2 regions of the Lentibacillus salinarum genome follow, and region 2 is predicted to be linked to the other one. Evidence: predicted binding sites of a transcription regulator. Region 2 holds the regulator's gene; the other holds the start of a gene.
The links. Region 2 encodes Rex, which represses fermentation and respiration genes when NADH is low (regulators of the CRP and FNR family bind a similar motif). Its sites were predicted from a motif close to TTGTGAAATATTTCACAA; they were not measured.
Positions count from the first base shown of each region.

Region 1: ACFQ4A_RS00660 (DUF2249 domain-containing protein) is a predicted target of Rex. The motif match lies at 2,105-2,122, and genes of this name have one in related genera.

Region 1 is NZ_JBHTNH010000001.1:125,082-129,509, reverse strand. It holds gene ACFQ4A_RS00675 (metal-sulfur cluster assembly factor) at 7-309, opposite strand; gene ACFQ4A_RS00670 (hypothetical protein) at 332-1,561, opposite strand; gene ACFQ4A_RS00665 (DUF2249 domain-containing protein) at 1,581-1,796, opposite strand; gene ACFQ4A_RS00660 (DUF2249 domain-containing protein) at 1,793-1,993, opposite strand; gene ACFQ4A_RS00655 (Crp/Fnr family transcriptional regulator) at 2,360-3,052, opposite strand; gene ACFQ4A_RS00650 (DUF2249 domain-containing protein) at 3,279-3,521, shown strand; gene ACFQ4A_RS00645 (TIGR04053 family radical SAM/SPASM domain-containing protein) at 3,659-4,428, shown strand, end outside.
Region 2 is NZ_JBHTNH010000057.1:35,106-39,533, reverse strand. It holds gene ACFQ4A_RS17515 (ABC-F family ATP-binding cassette domain-containing protein) at 1-723, opposite strand, end outside; gene moaC (cyclic pyranopterin monophosphate synthase MoaC) at 863-1,357, shown strand; gene ACFQ4A_RS17505 (redox-sensing transcriptional repressor Rex) at 1,360-2,004, shown strand; gene ACFQ4A_RS17500 (YdiK family protein) at 2,030-2,233, opposite strand; gene ACFQ4A_RS17495 (CPBP family intramembrane glutamic endopeptidase) at 2,240-2,953, opposite strand; gene groES (co-chaperone GroES) at 3,250-3,534, shown strand; gene groL (chaperonin GroEL) at 3,592-4,428, shown strand, end outside.

The sequences.
Region 1 (4,428 bases), on a different contig from region 2:
GCTGTTTCAGGCAAATCCGAGCATCTCTTTAGCCCGGTCACTCATCTCGGCAGGGGTCCAGGCAGGCTCCCAAACGAGATCAATCGTGACATCCCCAACACCTTCTATTTGGCTGACGCGATGTTTCACACCGGTTTTGATACTGTCGTGCATGGGACAGCCGGGTGTCGTGAGTGTCATGACAATGCTGACATTAGCGTCGTCATCAACCCCTACACCATACACCAGACCGAGGTCCATCACATTAATGTCAAGCTCCGGATCAATCACTTCAAATAGAGCCGCATCGACTTTACTTTCAAGTGACATGGGACTCATCTCCTTTTTGATTTCACTTAACCAAGACACGTAAAATCGATAATACGTATAACAACGACGTTAAAGTGAGCAGATCCTGAAAAAGCCAGACCAGCATACTAAGATAGAGCAGTCCACTTACGGTCAGCCCAGCTACACTGATAATAAACAGCGTGAACAGGATGACACTGTGTTTTTCATTGATCATGTCTTTTAACGTCGGAACTTTTTCCTTACCGATTTTGTTGGAATATTTATGGGTCCACCATAAAAACGGGACAATTTTATATAAATAGCCGAAAATACTGAAAATGACCCAGCCCATGACATATAAAAAGATGAGCCATCCCCAAACAGTCGTTTCCTGAATGCCATAAACACTATAAACGAAAGCCAGCATGTGCACACCAAGCCCATTCATGATCGCGACCAATGAAAATGAAAAAGGTTTATCAAGTTTTTTCTTCATGCGTTTGGCGAGCATTTCCCGTATATCAAGCACAAAGAAAAAGAATCCAGCCAAGAGTAAAAACCAGCCGATTGTTTCAAACAGCTTCATGCCTGCCCAAAACGAGCCGATCAGAATGACCAGTCCGGCGATATAAGTCGTGAAGGCGGGTTTTGCCCATTTCATTGCATAGCCGTGTGACAGGCTGAACATCGGCACAAGTTTATAGGAAAACCCGAAAATCAAAAGCGTGAACCAACCGGATACACCAAGCGCGATATGAGCAGAAAGGATCGCGTTGTGGCTTCCAATTCCGCCGATGGACAGGTTCCAGGCCAGCAGGAATCCGGCAGCAATGGTCAGGAACAAGCAAATGATGGCAGCTGATATAAAGGCGGTCATCATATTTTTGTTTTCTTGTTTAGCTATGGACTTGGCCATTTGTATAAGAAACATAAGAATCCCGATAATGGTAATAAAACCACCGTATAATGCCAGGTCAGGCGCCGTTCCCAGCAGGATGGAAAAGGCTGTCACACCAGCAGCAGTGATGATAAACTGCATATAGCCAAATGTCTGACTCCAAATCGGTGTCAGTAAAGCGACGGGTACAAGCTGATACATGGCACCCATAGCGACCATGGCTGCATAGCCGAGTAAAAGAAAATGGGCACCCATCCAAATGTCCGGGATCCGGAATTGACCCAGCGCCAGGATATCGTTATTAATAAACAAGACGATTTGAGAGATGACAAGAGCTGCAAGGGCGTACAGGATAAAGGCGAGAGGCAGCTTAATGTTTGTCGTTGTCTGCATGCTTCCGCCAGGTATCATACTAATCACCAGATTTCGTTATCGTTATTTTGAAACTTCCATCCTCCTGTGCTTCTGTTTCGTGCGCATACCCACGATCATCCAGCTCTTCATATAAAAACAATGGACGGCGGTCATTTATGATAGCGAGTGACTCACCACTGTTCAGTTTGTCCAGTGCTTTCAATGTACGCATCATTGGCTGTGGCGGTTCCAACCCCCGGTTATCAATCGTCATTTTTCAGCACCTGCTTTCATGGTATAAATGACTTTCCAATGTTTCTTTTTCACCTTTTCAGCCTCATAGGTAAAGCCACGCCGATTCAAGATTTTATGAAGTGGTAGGGGATTGAATGGTGCATGTAGGATAAAAGCTTCCCCTTCGTTTAAGCTCTTTACAGCCCCCATGATTTTGTCAAACGGTTCTTTTTTCATGGCCAAATCTTCGCGTACATCCAGCTCTATAATGGTTTCCTGTTTTGGCACAACATCACCTCATTTGTTGAAGGAATCTAATCTCATGATAATGATTTTCAATGATGACAGAAGTGATGTGTGTCACATCGTTTTTGTTGTGCCACAATTTTGTCATAGTTAGATGAGAGGAAGCCTTAGCAGAGGGACAGAAGCATCGGCAGAAGAGCCAGAGAATTAACAGAACTGCGCGGGTATCGATAGAAGCACGGGAATATCAACCCGAAATCGAGCGCATCAACCCGGAAAGTGACAACATCAACACGAAAAGGACGCTATCACTATATCGCCAGAAAAAAGACCACCCCCACTGGATGATCTTTCCCTTCAAAACAATTCATCTTCAAGTGCATCCGTATCGAGAAGGATCGCACCGGATTTATCGGTTGTGACCAGATTTTGTTTTTTCAGCTGGGTCAGTGTCCGGCTGACCGTTTCCCGGCTTGAACCGATCATATTGGCGAGTTCGCGGTTGGTAAATTGAGTTGTGAGCTTAATCAAGCCGTCGTTCGTCTCTTTTCCATAGCCTCGAGAAAGACGAAGTAGCAGCATAATAATTTGTTCATATGTGTTATGGAGGATTTTTTCTTCTAGGCGCCCCTGTAAATCAACAATGATGTCGCCAAGCACCCGGAACAGCTTTATGCAGATTTCCGGATGGTTAACCAGGAAGTGTTCAAATGATTGAATCGGAATATAGATTAAAACCGCGTCTTCCAATACTTCGGCGTGTGCCGGATAGTCATCTTGCCTGAAAAATCCCTGATGCGGGAACATGTCACCCGGCTGGAGGACATTTACAATTTGCTCCCTGCCATGAAAGTCGGTTTTATAGATTTTGATTTTTCCCTGGTGAATAAAGTAGACATTTGTCAGGGGATCACCTTGCATGAATATGTGTGTGCCATGCCGGTACACGCGATGTTTGGCCAGTTCAATAATCGGTTCCATCTCATCATCCGTCAGATCTTTGAATAATGGGACTTTCTGGAGCAGTCCCTGAATGGTACTTATATTCACGACGTTCACTCCTTTTTATGCGTAACAGATACAGGATCAGTCCATCCATCCATTTCTATTTATACTGTAACATAACCGACGAGCAGATATGGCTGTAAATGGTGACAATCCTGGTAAGCGTGATCAATATCATACACTGGGGGTGTTCTCCCTCACAGCAGCCAGGACGTCAAGCTACTATGATGAAGTTGCTGAAGCAAAATCATTTGAAAATGGAGGGGTAGACATGAATGACACGCAATTTACGGCAAAAATACACGCACCCGAGATCGACCCGCGGCATAGACACCCGAAAATTTTTGAGGTATTTGACGGATTGGAACCGGGAGAATTTATGGAGCTTTCCAATGATCACGATCCACGACCACTGCATTATCAGTTTTTGATTGAACGTGAAGGGCGCTTTTCGTGGGAATACCTGGAGCAGGGCCCGTCTATGTGGCGCGTGGCAATCGGCAAAAAATCGTAACAGCTGCCTCTGGGATACTTTTCGAAGGTTTCCTTATGATCGTTTTGTGACAAAAGCAGAATAAGTGACGTTTGTCACACCTCTTAACGTGATTAAAAATTTACACTTGATGCAGCAATCATTTAGGAGGAGTCGTCATGTTTCCGAGAGACTACAATGAAAATCCGTTCATCGTCATTTGGGAGTTGACCCGTGCCTGTGAATTAAAATGCCTGCATTGCCGTGCCGAAGCACAATACAACCGGCATTCACTGGAACTTTCATTTGAAGAGGGTAAAAAACTGATTGACGATATTTATGAAATGGATAACCCGATGCTGGTGTTTACCGGCGGAGATCCGCTGATGCGTCCGGATGTATTTGATATTGCCGAATATGCCGTCAAAAAAGGTGTCCGCGTTTCCATGACACCATCTGCCACACCGAATGTCACAAAAGAAGCCATGCAACAAGCAAAGGATGTCGGGCTGTCAAGATGGGCATTTTCCATTGATGGTCACTGTGCCGATGTTCATGATTATTTTCGCGGTACATCAGGGTCGTTTGATTTAACGATGAATGCGATAACGTATTTGCATGAATTGGAAATGCCCCTTCAAATCAATACGGTCATCTCCCGATATAATGTGGCTTATTTGGATGAAATGGCTGAAATGGTGGAGGATTTGAATTGTGTACTCTGGAGTGTTTTTTTCCTCGTACCGACCGGACGTGGAAAAGAAAGTGACATGATTTCCCCGGCTGAACATGAAAAGGTATTGCGCTGGCTGTATAAACTTTCCAAGCGTGTACCGTTTGATATCAAAACAACAGCAGCGCAGCACTATCGACGTGTGGTTATACAGGGCAAGATACGCGAGAATCAAAACAATGATGACACAATCCGTTATGAAGATGCTTTGATGAG
Region 2 (4,428 bases):
TTTGGAATGATGCCGGGATATTTCATAAACAGTTGATACGGTTTTATCGAGAAAATACCGGTCGTGTGACACGATTGCCACGGCGCCTGGGTAGCTGCCCAAGTAGTTTTCCAGCCATCCCATCGTTTCGATATCAAGGTGGTTGGTCGGCTCGTCCAAAATGAGCAGATCCGGTTTTTTTAGCAATAATTTTCCCAGGGCCAGGCGCGTTTTCTGCCCGCCGCTTAGTTCAGTGATGGGTGTGTTGTAATCGTAATCCTGAAAATTAAGCCCGGTCAAAACAGCTTTTATATCGGCTTCATAGCGGTAACCGCCGGCTGCATCGAATGCCTGCTGTTTTTTGTCATAATCTAATAGAAGTTGTTCATAATCGTCAGCGGAAAGTGAAGCCGCTTGTGTCATCTTTTCCTCAAGCTGTCGGAGTTCCTGTTGCTGAATCAGCAGGTGGTCAAATACCGTGATCATGTCATCCCAAATCGATTTGTCCGATTCAAGACTGGTATGCTGCGACAAATAGCCGATAGTCAGATCTTTCGGCTTGAACAATTCCCCTTCATCATAGGAAAGATCACCAGCCATTATTTTTAATAAGGTTGATTTTCCAGATCCATTCCTGCCGACAATGGCAATCCGGTCATTCTCTTGTATTTCAAGTTTTATATGGGCTAGTATTTCTTCGGCTCCGAATGACTTGGTTATATTATTTAGTTGCATTAGTATCATCTTTGTTCACCTCATCCCATCCAAGTGTACCGTATGACAGTCTGAAAGGGCAATCATATTGTGAAATCAATCACGACTAATCGACCGTTTTCTGTTAGAATAGGTGGTAGTTCATACACGCTTGAATGGAGTTGAGCACATGTCTGATTTCACACATTTTAATGAACAGGGAAGAGCGCGCATGGTGGATATCAGTGATAAAGCAGAAACAGAACGCACGGCTGTCGCGGTATCCAGCGTCCATGTCACGAAAGAAATCTATGACAATATTACGGCCAACACGATGAAAAAAGGGGACGTGCTGGCGGTTGCCCAGGTGGCGGGAATTACAGCTGCCAAAAAAACATCGGACTGGATCCCGATGTGCCACCCACTGCCATTAAAGGGAACGGATATTACCTTTGACTGGAAAATAAATGCGGATCACTATGAACTGCAAATCAACGCTTCCATCAAAACAAAAGGATCAACAGGTGTGGAGATGGAGGCATTGACAGCAGCATCGGCAACAGCCCTGACGGTTTATGATATGTGTAAAGCGCTCGATAAAGGGATGGTTATCGGGGAAACCTATTTAATGACTAAAACGGGCGGTAAATCCGGTGAATATCATCGCGGAGCCGAGGAGGACTGACTTTGGATCAAAATAAAATACCGCAGGCTACTGCTAAGCGGCTGCCGTTATATTACCGGTTTTTAAATAATTTGAATCAACAGGGAAAAAAACGTGTCTCTTCAAAGGAATTGAGTGACGCGATTAAGGTTGATTCGGCAACTATCAGACGAGATTTTTCCTATTTTGGGGCATTGGGTAAAAAAGGGTATGGCTACAATGTCGAATACCTACTCGGATTTTTCCGTAAAACGCTGGATCAGGATGAACTGACCGAAGTCGCACTAATTGGCGTCGGCAACCTGGGGACCGCCTTTTTACATTATAATTTCCTGAAAAACAACAATACCAAAATTGTGATGGCGTTTGATGCCGATCAGGCTAAAGCGGGCTCAGACATTGGCGGCGTACCGGTTTATCATATTGATGAGCTGGAAGAGAGAATGGGGAATGTGTCTGTGGCCATTTTGACTGTTCCGGCTGACGAGGCCCAACCAATTACCAATCGGCTTGCAGATTTCGGCCTATCCGGCATTCTTAATTTTACACCGGCACGAATAACGGTACCAGCTTGGATCCGGGTGCATCACATTGATCTAGCGGTGGAACTGCAGTCATTGGTGTATTTTCTGAAACACTATCCGTTGGAACAGGACGGTTCTGATTAAAAAAAGAAGCAGTGCACAGCTGGCACTACTTCTTTTTCTTTTGCTTTTTGATTTTGAAATGGATATTAAACATACGTATACTGACACCGAAATCAAGTGTGGCAAAAAAGGCAAGCAGGATGGTGAGAAAATTCCAGATCGTTTCTTCTGCACTCTGTATGGCAACATAGGTAAACAATATACCAAGCAGAAAATAAACGATCCCCATCGTTTTCGGTGATATTTTCATAAAACGTTAGCCTCCAATAAATATCATTTGCATTTGTTGGAATTGCTCCATCATGTTATCGAAATCTTCTTGATCAAGTGATAATTGTACAATGACGGATATGGAGTTCATGGCCATGTGCACAACAATTGGTACGATAATCCGCTTTGTCTGTACATAAAGAAACGCAAACACGAATCCCATCGAAGCGTAAACAAGAATATGTTCCGGCTCCCCGTGAATGAACCCGAAAACTAATGCGGACAGTGCTGCAGCCAGAAAAAAGTTCATCCGTTTATACAATTCCCCGAAAATGATTTTGCGGAAAATGATCTCTTCCAGTATCGGTGCCACGATCGCGGTTATCACCATAAAGAACGGCGCTGATCTGGTAATATCCATAATCAATTCCGTATTTTCCGAAGTGGGGTTGATGCCCAGGACAACTGTTTCGATAACTGACGCAATCGAATTGGCGAAGTAAGCCATAAACAAACCGGCTATCGACCAGAGGATAATTTCCCATGTGGGCGGGCCCTGCCGGTACTGTGACATGTTCATATCAGGACGCATGAGCCATAAAACAACGATAAGCGCGGCAATGAAACTGAAAATGGACCAATAGACGCCTGTATCGTTAACGCCGAGCGGGGTGAGCAAATATAAAATTGGAGCAAAAACAAATCCGGAAAATTGCATAATGATATACGTTAAAATCACATACCAGTAGCGTTTAGGCAAAGTATACCGACTCCTTTAGGTTCCAGGTTGATATAGTGTATGCTTGTCAGGAATAGTTTAAGCAAAAAAATAGGACCTCAAAAATCCACTCTTCCAGTTTAGCATACATTGAACAGGCATTATAATAGAACGGGCTGTATCTTTTGTGATCATAAAATTAAAAAATACCGGTGACAAATACTTGCATTTTTTAACTGAATTATTTATTATATTAATTGGAATTAGCACTCGTTATACAAGAGTGCTAATAAGAGATTCCCAAATACATGAAAACAGGAATTAAGGAGGTTGTCGGCATGATTAAGCCACTAGGAGATCGTGTTGTAATCGAACTTGTGGAGCAGGAAGAAACAACATCAAGCGGTATTGTGCTTCCGGACTCAGCTAAAGAGAAACCACAGGAAGGCAATGTTGTTGCAGTCGGTTCCGGACGCATGACAGACAGCGGCGAAAAAGCTGCCTTGGAAGTAAATGAAGGAGATCGGATTATTTTCTCCAAATTTGCCGGAACAGAAGTGAACTACTCCGGAAAAGAATACTTAATTCTGCGTGAAAGCGACATCCTTGCTGTCATTAACTAATGGACAGCCGAGTCAATGTCAGGACATATACAAGAAATTTTAAGGAGGCGTTTTTAAATGGCTAAAGAACTTAAATTCAGTGAAGAAGGCCGTCGTGCCATGCTGCGCGGTGTCGACACACTGGCAGATGCCGTTAAAGTAACATTGGGGCCAAAAGGCCGTAATGTTGTTCTGGATAAAAAATTCGGTTCCCCACTCATTACCAATGATGGTGTGACCATTGCTAAGGAAATCGAACTGGAAGATAATTTTGAAAACATGGGTGCACAACTCGTGTCAGAGGTAGCATCCAAAACAAACGATGTTGCCGGTGACGGGACAACCACTGCAACCGTTCTTGCTCAAGCAATGATCCGTGAAGGGCTGAAAAACGTGGCATCCGGTGCTAATCCTGTTGGCGTACGCCGCGGTATCGAACAAGCAGTGCAGGTAGCTGTCAACGAATTAAAAGGCATTTCCAACCCAATTGAAGGCAAAGATTCCATTTCTCAGGTTGCCGCCATCTCCTCCGACGATGATGAAGTCGGTCACCTGATTGCTGAAGCGATGGAACGTGTCGGCAATGACGGTGTTATCACCATCGAAGAGTCAAAAGGCTTCAACACGGAACTCGAAGTTGTTGAAGGGATGCAATTTGACCGCGGCTATGCATCACCATACATGGTCACGGACCAGGATAAAATGGAAGCCGTATTGGAGGATCCATACGTTCTGATTACCGACAAGAAAATCGGCAATATTCAGGAAGTCTTGCCGGTGCTTGAACAAGTTGTTCAGCAAAGCAAGCCAATCCTGATCATTGCTGAAGATGTTGAAGGCGAAGCACTTGCAACACTTGTCGTCAACAAACTGCGCGGCACGTTCAACGCAGTGGCTGTCAAAGCACCAGGCTTC